Regions from separate parts of the Thalassospira sp. SM2505 genome, predicted to be linked through region 2. Evidence: riboswitches for the same ligand, from Rfam matches in the RefSeq annotation. Region 2 holds a riboswitch; each other region holds the start of a gene.

The links. A riboswitch is a leader RNA that binds a small molecule or an ion and turns the genes downstream of it on or off. The one in region 2 is predicted to bind cobalamin.
Positions count from the first base shown of each region.
Region 1: it holds a riboswitch for cobalamin, as region 2 does, so the genes downstream of both, cobU (bifunctional adenosylcobinamide kinase/adenosylcobinamide-phosphate guanylyltransferase) here and cobT (nicotinate-nucleotide--dimethylbenzimidazole phosphoribosyltransferase) in region 2, are expected to answer to the same signal.
Region 3: it holds a riboswitch for cobalamin, as region 2 does, so the genes downstream of both, ACTU44_RS19035 (ABC transporter substrate-binding protein) here and cobT (nicotinate-nucleotide--dimethylbenzimidazole phosphoribosyltransferase) in region 2, are expected to answer to the same signal.

Region 1 covers NZ_CM142731.1:263,482-269,316, reverse strand. Annotated here, with positions in the region: gene cobT (nicotinate-nucleotide--dimethylbenzimidazole phosphoribosyltransferase) at 1-696, opposite strand, end outside; gene cobS (adenosylcobinamide-GDP ribazoletransferase) at 962-1,783, shown strand; gene ACTU44_RS01180 (histidine phosphatase family protein) at 1,844-2,455, shown strand; gene ACTU44_RS01175 (hypothetical protein) at 2,570-3,244, opposite strand; cobalamin riboswitch at 3,488-3,677, shown strand; gene cobU (bifunctional adenosylcobinamide kinase/adenosylcobinamide-phosphate guanylyltransferase) at 3,734-4,261, shown strand; gene cobW (cobalamin biosynthesis protein CobW) at 4,296-5,336, shown strand; gene cobN (cobaltochelatase subunit CobN) at 5,430-5,835, shown strand, end outside.
Region 2 covers NZ_CM142731.1:4,335,349-4,341,183, reverse strand. Annotated here, with positions in the region: gene ACTU44_RS20300 (multiheme c-type cytochrome) at 1-326, opposite strand, end outside; gene ACTU44_RS20295 (hypothetical protein) at 323-859, opposite strand; gene ACTU44_RS20290 (imelysin family protein) at 928-1,983, opposite strand; cobalamin riboswitch at 2,306-2,439, shown strand; gene cobT (nicotinate-nucleotide--dimethylbenzimidazole phosphoribosyltransferase) at 2,528-3,601, shown strand; gene ACTU44_RS20280 (methyl-accepting chemotaxis protein) at 3,672-4,757, opposite strand; gene ACTU44_RS20275 (RrF2 family transcriptional regulator) at 4,922-5,371, opposite strand; gene ACTU44_RS20270 (c-type cytochrome) at 5,727-5,835, shown strand, end outside.
Region 3 covers NZ_CM142731.1:4,053,033-4,058,867, reverse strand. Annotated here, with positions in the region: gene ACTU44_RS19050 (SDR family oxidoreductase) at 1-336, opposite strand, end outside; gene ACTU44_RS19045 (AraC family transcriptional regulator) at 507-1,424, shown strand; gene ACTU44_RS19040 (OpgD/OpgG family glucan biosynthesis protein) at 1,470-3,071, opposite strand; cobalamin riboswitch at 3,243-3,446, shown strand; gene ACTU44_RS19035 (ABC transporter substrate-binding protein) at 3,674-4,699, shown strand; gene ACTU44_RS19030 (FecCD family ABC transporter permease) at 4,740-5,804, shown strand; gene ACTU44_RS19025 (ABC transporter ATP-binding protein) at 5,801-5,835, shown strand, end outside.

The DNA.
Region 1 (5,835 bases), 580 kb from region 2:
ACCGCCGACACAGCGCAACACATCAAGCCCGTCATGCATCTGGTTTTTATGCAGGATGATGGCATCGCCAACCACGCGGGTCTTGAGTGTGAGTGCGGCATCATCAATCCCGGTGCCCCGGCCTGTCCATTCGGCCGGGGTTCCGCCATAAAGCGCATGTGCAATTGCGGCGGCCGCGGTGGTATTGCCAATCCCCATTTCACCCGGAACAAACAGATCAAGGCCCTTTTCGATTGCGCTCATGCCAAAGGCCATGGCTTCTGCGCAGCCTTCATCATCCATCGCCGGTTCCTGGCTGAAATCATTGGTCGGGATTTCAAGGGCAACTTCCATCACCCGCAATTCCGCATCAACCGATTTGCAAATCTGGTTGATGGCCGCCCCGCCATTGATGAAGTTTTCGACCATCTGCTGGTTCACACTTGGCGGAAAGGCCGAAACTCCCTGCGCGACCACACCGTGGCTTCCGGCAAAGACCGTAACGCGTGGACGCGACATGCGCGGACGCGATGTTCCCTGCCAACCTGCAAGCCACAAGCTGAATTCTTCCAGTCGCCCAAGCGATCCGGCCGGCTTGGTCAGGGTCGGTTCGCGTTCGAGTACCGCTGCCTGTGCGTCGCTATCCACACCGGGCAATTCAGCCAGAAGGGTGCGGATCTCATCAAGGTTTTGGGGCGGGTGCTTGGCATTGAACATATTGGTCTCCGGCTGGCGGCATTTCGTCGAAAGCGTGTTCCGCTTGGCTTCTGAGATGGTAAGGACTAGGTTCAGAAACCAATCAAATGGTGCGTCTTGCTGTTCATCAGGTTTCTGGTTTCCCGGTGCGGGGCAGCTTCCATCAGATGGCAGGATGACAGGCGCCGGGGAAATCGGCCTCAAACTAGGCCCATGTGCAACAGAATGCCAGTTCGAATATCGGAATTTGACGGTGCCCGAAGATCATAACCAAAACGAAACAAATATGCAAAGCACAGATCAACCGGATGCGAAGTCAAAGGAATTTGGCCGCGAAACCATCGCAGATACGTCTGTTTTGACCGACTTCTGGCGGGCCATGGCTTTGCTGAGCCGGGTGCCGGTTTACCATATTGATGACTTTCGTCCTGTCATGATTGCACGATCGGTCTGGTGCTGGCCGCTTGTTGGTCTGGTGCTGGCCGGATTTGCTTTGCTTCCTGCCATGCTGGCCCATTACCTGACCGGAAATGCGGTCATATTTGCAATCTTTGCAGTTGCGTCCATGGTGCTATTGACCGGGGCCATGCATGAAGACGGTCTTGCCGATTGCGCAGACGGCTTTGGCGGTGGTGTCGATCAGGCCCGCAAACTGGAAATCATGCGCGACAGTACGGTTGGTACTTATGGCGTGGTTGCCTTGATACTTGGTCTGGTATTGCGTCTGACCCTGATTACGGCGGCTGCGGATATGGGCAAGGGGGCGGTTATTTTCCTGGTTGTCGCGGTAATTTCACGTGCCGCCATACCGGTTATGATGCGTATCCTGCCCCCGGCGCGCGATAATGGTCTGGGCAAGGGGGCGGGACGGCCCGACGGGCTGCCGATCCTGATTGGATTTGCGATTGCGGCTGCGATTGTTCTCGTCCTTTCCGGCATTGTTGCAACGCTTGCGGTTAGTTGCGGCGTTGCCCTTGCCATTTGTCTGGTCCGGCTGGTTGCCAAATGGCAGATTGGCGGGCAAACAGGCGACGTTTTGGGTGCAACGCAAATCTGTGCCGAGCTGTTTGCCGGTATCGGATTTATCGCAGCGATGACCATGGCATGATGGTAAGATGACAGCGTTTGCGATCCTTCATCACCAAAGCCCGATTGGTCTGAGGAATATATGATCAAAGCTGAAACAACGCGCTGGTGGCTGGTGCGACATGCCCCGGTCGAGAACCCGGAACGTCTGGTTTACGGCCGCAGCGACATGCCCGCTGATTTGTCTGATGAAAAGAAATTACGTGCAGTCGCCCGCCATTTACCGCGCGATGCGGTCTGGGTCACAAGTCATCTTTCCCGAACTCTTGATACCGCGCTCAAGCTTCAGGAAGTTATTGACGAAGACGTTGTGCCAACGCGCGAAAGCGGCTTTTCCGAACAGCATTTCGGCGCGTGGGAGCTGCAGCACTGGAATGATCTTCCCAAAGGTGAAACCACGCAGTTCTGGACCGATTTCGCCCGTCAGCAACCACCCAATGGCGAAAGCTTCGCCGATGTGGTCGACCGGGTTGGTCCGATTTTCAATCGTCTGAACCGATACTGGGCCGGGCGCGATATCGTTGCGGTCATTCATGGCGGAACGATCCGGGCGATCATGGCCAATGCCCTTGGCTTGTCGCTTGAGGCGGCCCTGTCATTTCATATTGATACGCTGAGCCTGACCAAGCTTGAATATATTGACGGGGTTGATCTGCCCGGCTGGCGGATCACCGGTGTTAATCAAACTTACTAAAACCGGAAACTGTGGTGTCACCATCTCGGCCCTGCAGATCCAGAAACGGCATCTATCCCGTTTGAGATGATGCCGTTTCTGGTTCTGGCCGGATCAATTTCCGGATGGTCGCGTTCAGGCCGATTGTAGTTCTGCTTTTGGGGAAAGATCGTCAAAAGCCTGTTCGGCCAGATATCGATCAAGTAGATCTGCCGAAATGTCATACTTTTCGCAGATCGCGGTCACGTCCTGAAGATAGGCCTCATAATAGGGCATCGGACGGCTGCGCGACTTGTTGCGCAAATTGGCAACATTCGGAAAATCTTCGGACAATGCCGTATTTTCAATCACCTGAATAACATTGTCGTCGATAATGGCTGCTGGCATGCCGCAATAGGTCTTGCCGCAGGCCGAGAGCATTTTGCTTGCGGTCGGAACCGAAATGCCCGGCTGGGCCAGCAATTCGTTCAGCTCTTCTTCGCCGAAATCGGAAATCGACATCAGGGTAATCAATGTCGGAAGGTCGCGGACAAGCAGTGACAATGCATTCACACGGATGCCTCGGGAATGGGACCAGATAATGGTTCCAATCACGCCCTTGGAGGCATCAAGCGCAAAGATGTTGCGAACATCACGCCGCGAAAGCGTGATCTCTGAATCCGTCGCATATTCGTGCAAAAAGGTCTGAAACGCGCGATTTTCAGAGTTCAAACGTTCAAGCAAGCCAAGCCACATATCCTTTCGGGACGATGTAACCCAGCTTGGCGTGTTCGGTTTTCGGATTTTCGATAGTTGTGCAGAAACTGCCATCTGATTATGAAAAATTCCAGTTAACCCCAAGATCCAGTTGCCACATTTTTTCTGTGGCACACCGGGTTATGATGGTTTTTGTCCCGGCGATCCCACTGGAAGGTGATTTTGTCTCACTCTAATTCCAGCGTGATAATATTATGTTCTCTTAAAGGAGGGCTCCCCTCAAGAAGACAATTCTTACAAATACTGACCTTTCGATTAGGGTGCTTCGCCAATTGGAGAATGCCCTTTGGGTTCAGAACCAAACCTGTTAGGTTCGGCGCACCGTTCGGTGATGGGAAATCGGTGCGATGCCGATGCTGCCCCCGCAACTGTATCGGGTTGGGTGATCCAGATGGACGCAAGGTCGTTCATCAGCCACCGGGAAACCGGGAAGGCGGATTGCTTTCATGCCCGCAGCCAGGAAACCAGCCGAAGGTGTCACCAATCAAAAACCGGTGGCGACGCAATCGGGCCTCGGTGGGAGGCCATGGCGAGGAACAGACAATGACCCAAAATGACCCGCTTGGCGGGACGCACCTGATCCTTGGTGGTGCACGATCGGGTAAAAGTCGGTTTGCCGAAAACATCATCAATCATGCCGGTGGCGGGATTTATGTCGCGACGGGTCGGGCATGGGATGATGAAATGGCCAACCGCATCGACCTTCACAAACAGTCGCGCGGCGATCTTTGGCAAACGATTGAGGAACCCCTTGATCTTTGTGGCACGCTTGCAACCTGCAACCGAACGGGCGCAAAGCCGGTTCTGGTTGATTGCCTGACCTTGTGGCTGACCAATCTGATGCTTGAAGATCGCGACATTGATGCGGAATTTGATCAGCTTTGCGAACTGATCCCGACATTGAAGATTCCGGTTTTGCTGGTATCAAACGAAGTCGGTTTCGGCATTGTTCCGGAAAATGCAATGGCACGGACCTTTCGTGACCATGCCGGACGGCTGCATCAACGCATCGCTGAACTGGTTGATCGGGTGACACTGGTGGTCGCAGGCATCCCGATGCAGGTCAAATAACAAGTTAATGTATTGATTTTTAAGGATTTATAAGATGGCGCAATTGGGAAAAATCCCGGCAACGGTTATCACCGGTTTTCTGGGTGCGGGCAAGACAACCATGATCCGCAACATGCTGGAAAATGCCAATGGCAAACGTATCGCCCTGATCATCAATGAATTTGGCGATCTTGGTGTTGATCGTGGTATCATCAATGGCTGCGGCATCGAAGGTTGTGCCGAGGATGATGTCGTTGAACTGGCAAACGGGTGCATTTGCTGCACGGTCGCAGATGATTTCCTGCCGACCATTCGCGGGCTGATTGATCGCGAAACACCGCCTGATCACATCGTGATTGAAACATCTGGTCTGGCTTTGCCGAAACCGCTGGTCAAGGCGTTTAACTGGCCGGAAGTCCGGTCGCGTGTGACCGTGGACGGGGTGGTTGCGGTTCTTGATGGCGCGGCCCTGCGCGACGGTCTGTTTGCCCATGACCATCATGCGGTTCAGGCACAGCGCGAGGCTGATGAAAATCTTGACCATGAAAGCCCGCTTGAAGAATTGTTCGAAGAACAGCTTCATTGCGCGGATATGGTGGTTTTGAACAAAACCGATCTTCTGACCGACGAAGAACGCGCCAAGGTCGAAGCCGACATTCGGGCAGAGCTGAAAAGACCATCGGTCAAGATTATCGCAACCGAACATTCCCGCGTTGAAAACGCCATTCTGCTGGGGCTTGGTGCCGCTGCCGAAGATGACCTTGATAGCCGCCCAAGCCATCACGACGATGGTCATGAGCATGATCACGATGACTTTGAAAGCTTTGTGGTGTCGCTTGATGCGGTCAATGATCCGGCGGCTCTGGAAAAGCGCCTGGTCGATGTTGTCCGCCAGTTTGATGTTCTGCGCATCAAGGGTTTCCTTGATATCCCCGGCAAGCCGATGCGCCATGTGGTTCAGGGTGTTGGCGAACGTTTCCAGCGTTACTTTGATCGCCCGTGGGCAGAAACGGAAAACCGCCGCTCCGAGCTGGTGGTGATCGGTCTGCATGGACTGGATCGCGCCGCCATCGAGACCGCGATCAAGGCGGCCTGAGGCCGTCTTTCCAAAGACAGATTAATCTGATCGATACCGGGTGTTTTGCATCCGGTATCGATGCCTTTGACGACGTAAAAGACGGAATTTCAAATGCATCTTTTGGCAGCTCAGCCCGGAATGGTTACCGATGGCAGCGAGGCGGTGGACCTTGGTCAGGAACCGGGGGATGTCGTGATCCTGTCTGCTGCCGAGTCCGAGCTTGCCTGTCTTGCCGGGGCGCAGGCGCGGTTGATCGATGCCTTTGGTGATGACGTTCCATCCTTGCGTCTGGCCAGCCTTTTGCAGCTTGGCCACAATATGTCGGTCGATCTGTATGTCGATGATGTATTAAGCGATGCCAAATTCATCATTGTGCGCATTCTGGGCGGGCGCGGTTACTGGGAATATGGCGTCGAGCAACTGGTTGCCATGGCGCGCACCAGGGACATTCCATTGGTTCTGCTGCCGGGTGATGATCAACCCGATGCCGAACTGCTTTCGCTTTCGACGCTCAGAG
Region 2 (5,835 bases):
ACTGTGTCGCGACCGGCTATGGCATGCAGCGACGGGGCCCACTCATCAAATTCCTTTTGATGACAGGTGGCACAGGTTGCGGCGGACTGAATTTTTGACGGATCGACAAGACGACCGTTATCGGTTTGCAGTCGCGACGGCCAGAAAGGCCGTTCTGCACCATTTTCATCCGGTCCAAAGGGCAACTGATAGAACGGGATATTGACAAGGTCGATGCCCGGTTCCGGCGCGGGAGGGCGTAGAAGATAAAGGGAAACGACAATCAGGATGCCAATGATACAGCCAGATATCAAAAGCGGGAGATTGGCTTTGAGTTGTCTTTTCATTTCTCCCCCCGGTTTGAATGCGGGGTCGGGTTGCACCAGTGCCGCAACCCCAGATGAATAACCAGACCGATCATGGCAGTGACGGCCCCCCATAAATGCAGAAAAGTCAGGAGATAGGTTGTTTCGAACTGCCAGAACCAGATTTTCCCGGTCAGGTAGATTGCAGGGGGCACGACCATCAGCCATCCGGTTGCGATGATCAGAATGTATTTTGCGATCAGCAACCAGCTCAGTCCGGTGAATATTTTGCGCTGACTTGTCGCGAGACCCTGTTTGATATGGCTCGCGACCCAGACAAGAAACAGGACAGTAAAAATCAGCCCGACAAATAGATGAAACAGCAAAACAGTTTCACCAGCGTTCCAGTTATGTCCGGCGAAGAATTCCAGATAAAGTCCGGTGCCAAGCAGGAGGGCAAAAAGATATGTCAGAACCTGCATCCGCGAGTTCGCGCGGATCAGGCTCATTACACCTGCACGTGCAGGAACGTACTGGACAGTTGAAAGCGGGAAAGTTGTGTTTTTTGTCGTCATGGCTGTTCTTGCTGGTCGTCAAGCCGGGCGGACTTCAATGTCCGCCGGCTTGATTGATGCGGGACAAATTAGCCGCGGATATTGACTTTGTTCTGGGCTGCGGCCTGCAGGATCATTGCGACAATCCGGTCGGCAATATCCTGGGCCTCGTTGCCCAGTGCATCGGCTTCTTCAATGCCGAATTTTTCACCGGACTTTTCGCGGGCATAGGTATCCTCAACCAGCGAAAGAAGTTCTTCGAAGCCTGATTTGATCCGGCTATCAAGGTCGGGATTATCAGCGGAAACAACTGGCGAGATGGCGTTGAAATACATTTTTTTGCACCCGCCCATGATCCCCTGAACATCGGCAAGGCGGCTTTGCGCGACAAAGGCACCGACTTCTCCGGTGATGAACTGGGATTCCTTCCACTCACCGAAATAGTCGCCAACTGTTGGTGTCATTGTCACAACCGAGGTAAAGGCATCGTCACGGTTCGGCTTCCAGACCGACATGTCGCTATGCAATTTTTTGGCCCAGTGCGTCAGGGCCTGTGCCGCACCAAGTCCGAGATTGGCATCAAAAAGCATTTCTCCCGGTGCTTGTTTGCCATCGTCATTGAGGTCTGCGACCAGCTTGATATGGCTTTCCTCCATGCCCCAGAACAGGGGTTCCGTGATGCCGTGGAAAAGGTTTCCCGGCCGGGAAAGCACGGTTCCGTCAGGGAGTGTCAGATCGTATTGGGCGATATCCTCGTTTTCGGTTCCGGGATTGCCAGCATCAAGGATCAGGTCATATTTTGCGGTTTCAGGGATCCCGGCAACGATACCTTCAATGGTTTCATACTGGTTGGATGCTTCTAGCCAGAGTGTTCGGATATTTTGTATCTGACCGGCCAGAACAGGGCCTTTGGCCTGCCAGGCAGCAGCATAGTTTCCATCATGTGATGCGATGATATCGGCATAGGCAGACACTGCATTTTCAAGCAAGCCTGCCTGCGAGATCAGTCGTTCATTATGATCAAGTGTAAACTGTTTGACATTCTCAAGGCCCCTGATTTCCGCATCATCAGTTGCAAAGGCATTGCCCGAGATTGCAAGACACGATGCCAGTGCGGCGGTCAGAAGAACGGGTTTCTTGAACATATTCCTACCTTTCAGATCAAAAAATGGCGGTTGCGGTAAAACAGACGGGGTTGCGAATACGGCCCGCCTGTTTCGCCGAATAATCGGTGCGGGAATATTTGTGATAACAATTATCATTTGCGAAAAGAGGCGAACTTGATGCTGGTCAAGTCAAACTGGTCGGGCTTTTATCGCGCCAAGCGATTTGACGATGATCAAGTTCACGGGCTGGTGCTGGTGTCTTAATCCATCGGTTACCCGCATTGAGCGAAAGGTCACGGGGGTTGGATCAAGGTCCGTGGCCGTGGCCTTTTGCCTTTGGGGAATAGTGAGTTTTGCTAACGGAATGCGGTGAAAATCCGCAGCGGTCCCGCCGCTGTAACCGGTATGCTGCAAACAATGCCAGAGCGGCAGTCACTGAATGAGCAATCCATTCGGGAAGGCAGTTTGGAGCGTTCCGACCGGGAGCCAGAAGACGAGTAAAACACGTTTCAACAAGATTGTGTGCCGATGGAAAAGGTCGTGGCAGAACTGCCGCAATCTTGCCTTTCCAGGAGAAGGTTGAATGTTGGAAACCCGTGCAAAGCACGAAAAGACAAATATTTCAGAGGGCATCCAGTCGCTTGATGATATCCGGGCGTTGCTCGGGTCATTGCCGATGGCCGATGAAGGGCCGGTGATCAAGGCACGGCAAAGGGACCTTGAACTGACAAAGCCGCGCGGCAGCCTGGGCAGACTTGAGGAAATTGTTTTCTGGTTGTGCCGGTGGCAACAAAGTGACGTTCCGCAAATGGATTACCCGCAAGTTTGTGTCTTTGCAGGAAACCATGGAATTGTGCAGCATGATGTTTCTGCTTTTCCACCGTCCGTCACGGCATTGATGGTTGATAACTTTGCAAAGGGCGGGGCCGCGATCAATCAGTTCAGTACGGAACTTGGGGCCGAGGTGACAGTGCGAGCCCTTGATCTGGACCGTCCGACCCGTGATTTCACCGTTGAAGCAGCGATGAGCGAAGATGAATGCGTTGATGCTTTTCGTATCGGCATGGAGGCAGTGAACCCGGATGCCTCGTTCCTGTGCCCGGGGGAAATGGGGATCGGGAATACAACATCTGCTGCGGCAATTTGCCATATCATGTGGGATGGTACGCCGGGCGACTGGGTAGGATCGGGAACAGGTATCAACCGCGATCAGTACAAGCGGAAGATCAATATCGTGAAGCAGGCAAAAGCCTGCCACGATATGTCGGTGAAAGATGGTCTGGACGTTTTGCGCTGTGTCGGAGGCCGGGAAATCGTTGCGATGGCCGGGGCGATTATCGCCGCCCGGCTGCTAAGCATTCCGGTTATGCTTGACGGGTTTATATGCAGTGCGGCAGCGGCCACACTGCATGAAACATCTTCCAAAAGCCTGATGCATTGCATGGTCGGGCATGGATCAGCGGAGCCGGGGCACAGGTTATTGCTGGACCGGATCAGAAAGCGTCCGTTGCTTGATCTTGACCTTCGTCTGGGCGAGGGCACCGGAGCCGTGCTTGCCGGGTTGATTGTCCGGGCTGCGGCACAGTGTCACAATAATATGGCAAGCTTCGGAGACATCGGGATTACTCGCGATACGCCATGTGAGAAGCAGGCTTAAAGGTATCAGGCCGACATCCTCTGGTCCGAAATATCGCCGGAGGATGTTGGCCTGAAAATATGTAAAGACGTTACGCCGCGTCCGTTAAAGATGTGCTTGACCGGGCTGCTTGGGCCGCCCGGTCCTTTCGGATCATGTTGCGCAAGCGCTGCATGACATCAAGGTTGTTATGTTCCATGGCTTGCAAGGACTGAAGGGCAAGATCAAGTTGCCCCTGACGATAAAAGCTCACGGCTTTGCGGGCATTGTCGTGGACTTGGCGATGCGGGATTTCAAGCGCCTTGAAATCAACCATATCGGCAAAAAGACCGTGGCCACTGCCATCGTAATACCACTGCCCCAATCGGCAGTCGGTTTCCGGCGGAAAGTCTGCTTCGGTTGCATCCGATAGCCCCATGAAAACCCGATAGACGGCAAGCTTGAGTTCAAGTTCTTCAAGGTTGGCTAGTTCTATTTCACTAAGAATGGCAGCCATCGACATTGCGGACTGTCCTTCGGTCGAAATATCAAGGATATGCTGGGTTCTTGTCAGAAGTGTATTGGCATCTGATTCCAGATCAGAAGCAGAGCCCGCATTGGTTTTCATGTCACGATCGGCACTATCGGCTTGTGACTGGATCTTACGAACCAGCTTGCCGATTTCCAAAGTTGCTTCGGTTGCGCGATTGGCCAATCCACGGACTTCGGTCGCGACAATCGCAAAGCCCTTTCCGGCTTCTCCGGCACGTGCGGCTTCGATGCTTGCATTGAATGCCAGGAGTTTGGTTTGACGCGACACATCATCAACCATCGAAAGAATAGAGCCGATTTGTCCGGCATTGTCATTTAGCGTGCTGATTTGTGCAGAGGCCGCACGGATGTGCTTGCTGATTTCTGTGATGTGCGATGACATGTTTTTCAGGCCGGTTTGGCTTTCACCGGATTGATGTCGGGCATCTTGATTGGCGCGACTGGTTTCAACCAGCAAGGCGGACAGGTCGGAAAAAGACTCGCGCACGGTAATCAGGGAGTCTCCAAAGGCAGCCAGATTTCCAAAAATGGATCGGGTGATCTTCTGTTCCTGCTCAAGCTCGGCGACACGCGCACGGAGAGCTTCCATTTCGTTTTCGCGGGAAAGGGAGGCCATATTGTTCTGGGTGGAAAGTGATTCGAACATAGCTGGTTTCCTTCGGTACATGTTCCGACATCTTTAAACATGTAAACAAAATACATGTTTAAAGATGTAATGTGAATACATGTTAAGGCATGGCAGCCTGTTTAAATTTGCAGGAACGCACTTATACGACGGGAAGCCGTGTTCCGCTTGAGGTGATCAGTGTCTCACACTGACGGCGAGGATTGAGAAAACAACGAGGATAATTGGGCTTGCGGCTTTAAAAGGTCCGCCAGACTGTAATTGTCGAGAGTCCGATAGAAGGCATTGCTTGCTTCCATCAAGGCATGTCGCAGGAAACAGGCACTTTCGATCCGGCATTCACCGTGATGTGCGGGGTCAAAGCAGGCGACAAGCGCCATGTCCTGTTCTGTATCCCGAACAATCTTGCCAATGCCAATTTCCGAAGGGACGCGACCGAGTCTCATGCCGCCGCCCTTGCCCCGAACGGTTTCAATCACCCCTGTGCGGGCCTGATGGTGAACGATCTTCATCAGATGATTGCGCGAAATTTCATAGGCATTGGCGATTTCATCAATCGTGACCAGACGATCCTGATGCAAGCCAAGATAGATCAGTACCCGCAGGGTGTAGTCGGTGAAGTGGGTCAGGCGCATGGCGAGCTCGATCCGTGTTCAGACGCAGATTTAAACATGTATATTCTACACTTCTTTTCTCGGCCAGCCAGCCCAATGCTGCGAAATTCAACGCGATAAAATGGTGTCCCCGTCGTGCAAGGTACGATCACAAAGGACTGGCGATCAAACCGTTCGACACCCTGTTTGGTCACATTCACCTGAAACCGGCAATTCTGCTCCGTTAGCTGTTCCCGCACATGCCCCCGCCAAATGGCGGGAATTTTTCGTTTGACGGCAATCAAGGAGCGAAATGCAGGCTTGGCAAATGATGCGAGAATGCCGTTTTGGGGACAGAGCGGCTTGGAACTGTCAATCGGAGTGAGGATTCGTTCAAATGTCGGAACGTCTGACAAAATCTGCCGCCCGAAACATCTTTTACGGCGGAACGATCTTCTTCCTGGTCATCTTTCTTGGACTGACCTTGCATAGCCACAACTATATCG
Region 3 (5,835 bases), 280 kb from region 2:
GTCCCATTCGTCGGTTTTGAGTTCCGACATCGGGGCAAGCGGCATGACACCGGCATTGTTAAAGATCGCATCCACACGACCAAACAGGTTATGCGCATTATACACCAGTGCTTCGACGCTATCGACACTGGTGACATCAACAGATCTGGCCATCGCGGTTCCGCCAGCAGCTTCGATTTCCGTGACAATCTGATCAAGGCGTTCGGTGCGACGTGCACCAAGAACAACTTTGGCCCCGCGTGATGCCAGAAGTCGGGCGGTGGCTTCCCCGATGCCGCTGCTGGCACCCGTGATGATGACGGTCTTGTTTTCGAGATAATTGATCGGGTTCGTCATGACATGCTCCTTGTGTTTGTGTCATGGCGCTTACTGTGTCGATCAATGACCGATTGATGAATACACAGAACTCGAATTGGATTGCCTAATCCTCCAAATGCAGAAAAGCGAGCTTTGTTCGGGTTATCCGACGTGTATATTACATCCTTGGAAATTGAAGGAACCTGGTCATGGATAGCTATCAACGGCTTTGTAATCTGATTGACAAATACTGCGAGTCAGATGGTTCTGTGCGAACCGCGATCGAGCCGGTCTGGATGTTTCGATCCACGGGGCCGACCCTTAAGGTGCCGACCATCTACAGGCCGTGTTTATGTCTGATTGCTTCGGGGGCCAAGGAGGTCACGTTGGGGCAGGAAGTCTATCGCTATGAACCCGGACAACTTCTGGCAGCATCGGTGGATTTACCGCTTGTCGGGCATGTCACGCTGGCCAGTGACCATCAACCCTATCGCAGTCTTTCGCTTGATCTTGATGCTCAGATACTCAGCGAACTTGTCACCAACATGGATCTTAAAATCGGGACAGAGGGTGAAAGTGCGCGCGGACTGTTTGTGGAACAAACGACCGAAAGTCTGATTGATGCCGTGCTTCGGGTGGTCGAGCTGCTCGAACGTCCAGATGATGTTGCGGTGATGTTGCCGCTTCTGATGCGCGAGGTGCATTACCGCCTGTTGCGCACCGGAAAGGGGGCCCTGATCGCGGGGCTTGCGATTGGTGGCAGCAACATGCAGCGGATATCTGCCGTCCTTCGACGGATGAAGGATAATTTCGACAAGCCGCTCAGGATTGAGGAACTGGCCGATTTCGCCAATATGAGCCCGTCATCCTTCCACCATCATTTCAAGCAGGTCACCGCGATGAGCCCGCTGCAATATCAAAAGCGGCTCCGCCTGACGACAGCACGTCAGATCATGCTGGCAGAAATGAAGGATGCGGCAAGTGCCGCCTATGAGGTCGGCTATGAAAGCGCATCACAATTCAGTCGCGAATATGCCCGGATGTTCGGGGCGCCTCCGATGCGTGATGTCATGGCGATCCTTGGCCAAAACGGGGATGCCCGAACCGGTGAAACTGTCACCTATTGATCGGGCATCCATCCGGGTTGCTAGAACACGGGATGATTGACCTCATCAGCCCTGATGCTGGTTGCCGACGGCGGGCAGGTGCTGATACATCCAGGTTTCACTGAGCGGAGCATCACCGCGTTTGAGATACATGCGCAGATCAACCGGATCGGTGCCAGCGGCCTTAAGGTCAAAGGCTGCGCGCCAGATGCGGGTATCCATGATCGGTTCGATCTTGGTGCGGGTGATTTCACCGCGTGATGTCGACACCACGATTTCCGGGAACTCGCCATAGGCAAGGGTTCCAAGAATATCGCCCTCGAACTCGACGGAAAACTTGATTTCGTCTTTTGGGCGATTGGTGCCCGGTTCACCGCCACGACCCATACGGGTTGCCGTTGCACGCGCCAGTTCCGCAACCGGGAACGGGTTATGCGCCTGCCAGTGCAGGCGGTATTTGAACGCATAGGAATTACCTGCCCTGGCCGGGCCATTGGGCACCCAGAACGCCGCGATGTTATCGTGAATCTCGTCATCCGTCGGAATTTCGATCAGCTGCACGGCACCATCATTCCAGTCACCTTTGGGTTCGACCCACAGGCTGGGGCGACGGTGATAGCGCACGCCATCGAGATAGTTCTTCACATCGCGGTCACGCTGCATCAGGCCAAAGCCGCGCGGATTATGATCGGCAAAGGCCGATGCGCGGATCGTTTCGGGATTGTTGAGCTGTCGCCAGATGCGTTCACCACTTCCTGTCCACAGTTCAAGACCATCGCTGTCATGGACTTCCGGGCGCCAGTCAAAGCGGAATGATTTGTTCTGTTCGGAATACCAGAACATGCTGGTCAGCGGGGCAATGCCAAGGCGTTCGATATCGCGGCGAACAAACAGATGCTTTTCCACATCCATGGTCACGCCCTGACCGCGATAGAGCAGGAATTTATACGCACCCGTGATGCTTGGCCCATCCAGAAGGGCATAGATCGTCACCGGGTCTTCGGCATTTTTTGCAGGTTCGATAAAGAACTGCCGGAAGTCCGGAAACTCTTCGGGCACCGAAGTTGCCGTATTCACGGCAATCCCGCGCGCAGACAGGCCATATTGTCCTTCATCACCGATTGCCCGGAAATAGGATGCGCCAAGGAATGCTGCCCAGTCCTGGGTTTTCCAGTCATCACGCGACTGGTTTTCATGCAGGCGGAAACCGGCAAAGCCGCTGTTTGGCGGTAACTGGCGGGCAATGCTGTCTTCGGGCATGTCAAAGTAATCGGGCTTATAGATAACTTCGCGTGCTACACCGTTTTCCAAAAGATACATATGGACCGGTTTGGCGAAATACATGCCCAGATGGAAAAAGGTCACCGGATAGGTGCCCGACCCGTCAGAAAACGGCGAATGATCGCGTTTGTAGTGAAGCTTGCCATGGGTGTCATAGTCAATCCGCCCGACAATTTCCGGGTTCGGGGCCACGGGGGGCTCATATGCGGCCTGCGCCATGGATTTGGCGCGCGCAATCAGATCGGCAAACTCGAACGGTTGGGGATTGCCAAGATCAAGCCCCGGAACTTCTGCCAATGCCGTTTGATAGATCGACAGCCCCGGCAGGATCAGCCCGGCTGCCGCGATGGATTTCAAAAAGCGTCTGCGTTCCACAGAAGTCGTCATTTGTATCATGTTCCAATGGTTTCACGTGTCGGGCAAGGATACCGGACAGTGTGGAGGTAATCGGGATGAAACATGGCAAATTCAAGGTCGTGTCGACTGCTTTTTATGCATGGACCCTTGCATAAATGCCACTGGTGATTGGCCAATTTCCTTGACCGGCATTTTGGTTTAATCTAACCGTCAGATGTCGGTATCCGGATATCGGATAAAGGGAATTCGACGTGACCTGTCAAACAGGTCATTAACCGAAGCTGCCCCCGCAACTGTAGGCGGTGAGTGTTTTTCTGACCAATGCCACTGGGAACCAACCCGGGAAGGCCAGGAAAAGCATGATGACCCGCGAGCCAGGAGACCTGCCGACATGAATGCGACGGACCGGGCGGGGTGCCCCGGAGAATGTCGGCTTATGTCCCGGTCTTCGGGAGCTCGCCAAGGTTTGACCTGAGCTCTGACCCCGACATCTTCCGCCATTTCCCGACACTTTTGCCAGTCCCTTGACAGTAGAAACGTGATCGTTATGTTATAACATAACATTTGTGGTGTGCTGTGTTTGGAGCAGGGAAACCTGATCCTGGCCAGTGCATCGGTGAAAGGAAGTCGAAGTGATCAATCACTATAAACGTGCGCTGGCGGTCGGGGTGTTTGCCGCTGGTTCTATGGCATCTGCCGCAAGTGTATCTGCAACCGAATATCCGCTTCAGATCCGCAATTGCGGGACCGTACTTCAGTTTGATTCTGCGCCGGACCGCGTCGTGTCCCTTGGGCAAAGCACAACAGAAATCCTTTATTCACTGGGACTTGCCGACAAGGTCAAAGGGACCGGTGTCTGGTTTGGCCCGGTTATGGATGAATTCAAGGATGTGAACGCAACCGTTCCGCGTCTGGCCGATAATGATCCGGGATTTGAAACCGTGGTTGCGCAAAAGCCGCAACTGGTTGCCACCCAGTATCAATGGCATGTCGGTCCCAAGGGGATTGTCGGAACCACCGAGCAGTTCAACGAACTTTCCATCCCGGTTTATACCGCACCGGCCGATTGCGTCGGCAAGGACAATACGGGTGGCGGCGACGGTGTCCGCCATGACGATTTTACCATGAACCTGATTTATCAGGAGATCACCGATCTTGCGCAGATCTTTGATGTCGAGGATCGCGGCGAAGCCCTGATAGCGAAACTACAGGCCCGAGAAGCCCGGTCGCTGGAACAGGTGAAGGAAAGCGGACATGATAATGTATCTGCCGTTTTCTGGTTTTCGAGTGCCGAGATCAAAAGCGATCCCTATGTGGCTGGTAAAAATGGCGCAGCGGGTTATATCGCAGGCAAACTTGGTGTGACCAACATCATCGATAGTCCGGAAGAATGGCCGACCGTTGGATGGGAAACCATTGCACGTGCCAATCCCGATATCATCGTGATCGGCAAGATGGGGCGTCGCCGTTTCCCGGCAGATGACTGGCAGGTCAAAATGGACTTCCTGAAAACCGACCCTGTCACAAGCCAGATGAAGGCGGTGAAAAACGGCAATATCGTTGTGATGGATGCCCAGTCGATGGATCCGACAATCCGCCTGATCGAGGGGATTGAAACACTGGCCGAGGCCGTCGAACGACTAAGTGCTTTGAACTGATCGCATAAGGCAAAGGCGTTCGATATGCCCGGAGAATTCAATGTTTGAAAAAACGCCAGTTCATCCGCCTGCACAAAGACGGGCGGGACGGGCATATCTTGTGCGAACCGGTGCGGTTTTTTTCGCACTGGTCTTGCTGATTGGTGTGATTGCGATTGCCGCCGCCAAGGGGGAAACGGAAATCCCCCTTGGCACGGTTCTTCACACCATTGCCAATCACATCTGGAATGCCGGTTTCGACGTTGATCCGATTGATGGGGGGATCATCTGGAATTACCGCATATCAAGGGCGCTTGTGGCCGCCGCTTGTGGTGCATCGCTGGCGTTGTCTGGTGCGGTTTTGCAGGCGCTGTTGCGCAACAGTCTGGCCGATCCCTATTTGCTGGGTATTTCGGCAGGTGCATCGACCGGTGCGGTCAGTGTTGCGATCCTTGGTTTTGGTGCGGGGATGGTATCCCTGTCCCTTGGGGCCTTTGTCGGTGCACTGGTGGCATTCGGATTTGTTGCGCTTTTGGCTATTCCGGCGGGACGGAGTGCCGGGGCAATTATTCTGGCCGGTGTTGCCGGATCCCAACTTTTTAACGCGCTGACATCATTCATCGTCACCAAGGCCGCGACCGCAGACGAGGCACGCGGCATCATGTTCTGGTTGCTCGGGAATCTAAGCGGGGTGCGTTGGCCCGATGTTTATCTTGCGCTTCCGGTCGCGGTGATCGGATTGCTGGTGTGTCTTTGGTATGCGCGTGCGCTTGATGCTTTTACCTTTGGTGTCGAGTCAGCTGCATCGCTTGGTGTGCCGGTGCGCCGGGTTTACGTGGTCCTGATTGCCGTTGCGGCATCCATGACCGCCGTGATGGTCAGTATCGTCGGTTCCATCGGGTTTGTTGGCTTGGTCATCCCGCATGCTGCGCGCTTTTTTGTCGGAACGCGCCACGGGCTGTTGTTGCCGGTATCCGCCCTGATCGGGGCAATGTTCCTGGTGGCGGCTGATATCGTGTCGCGCATCATTCTTGATGGTCAGGTATTGCCAATCGGGGTGATCACAGCCCTGATCGGGGCACCGGCCTTTGCGCTTATCCTTTGTCATGGAAGGGTTCTGCGATGACCCTTGAATTGCGCAATGTCGGCTGGAATGC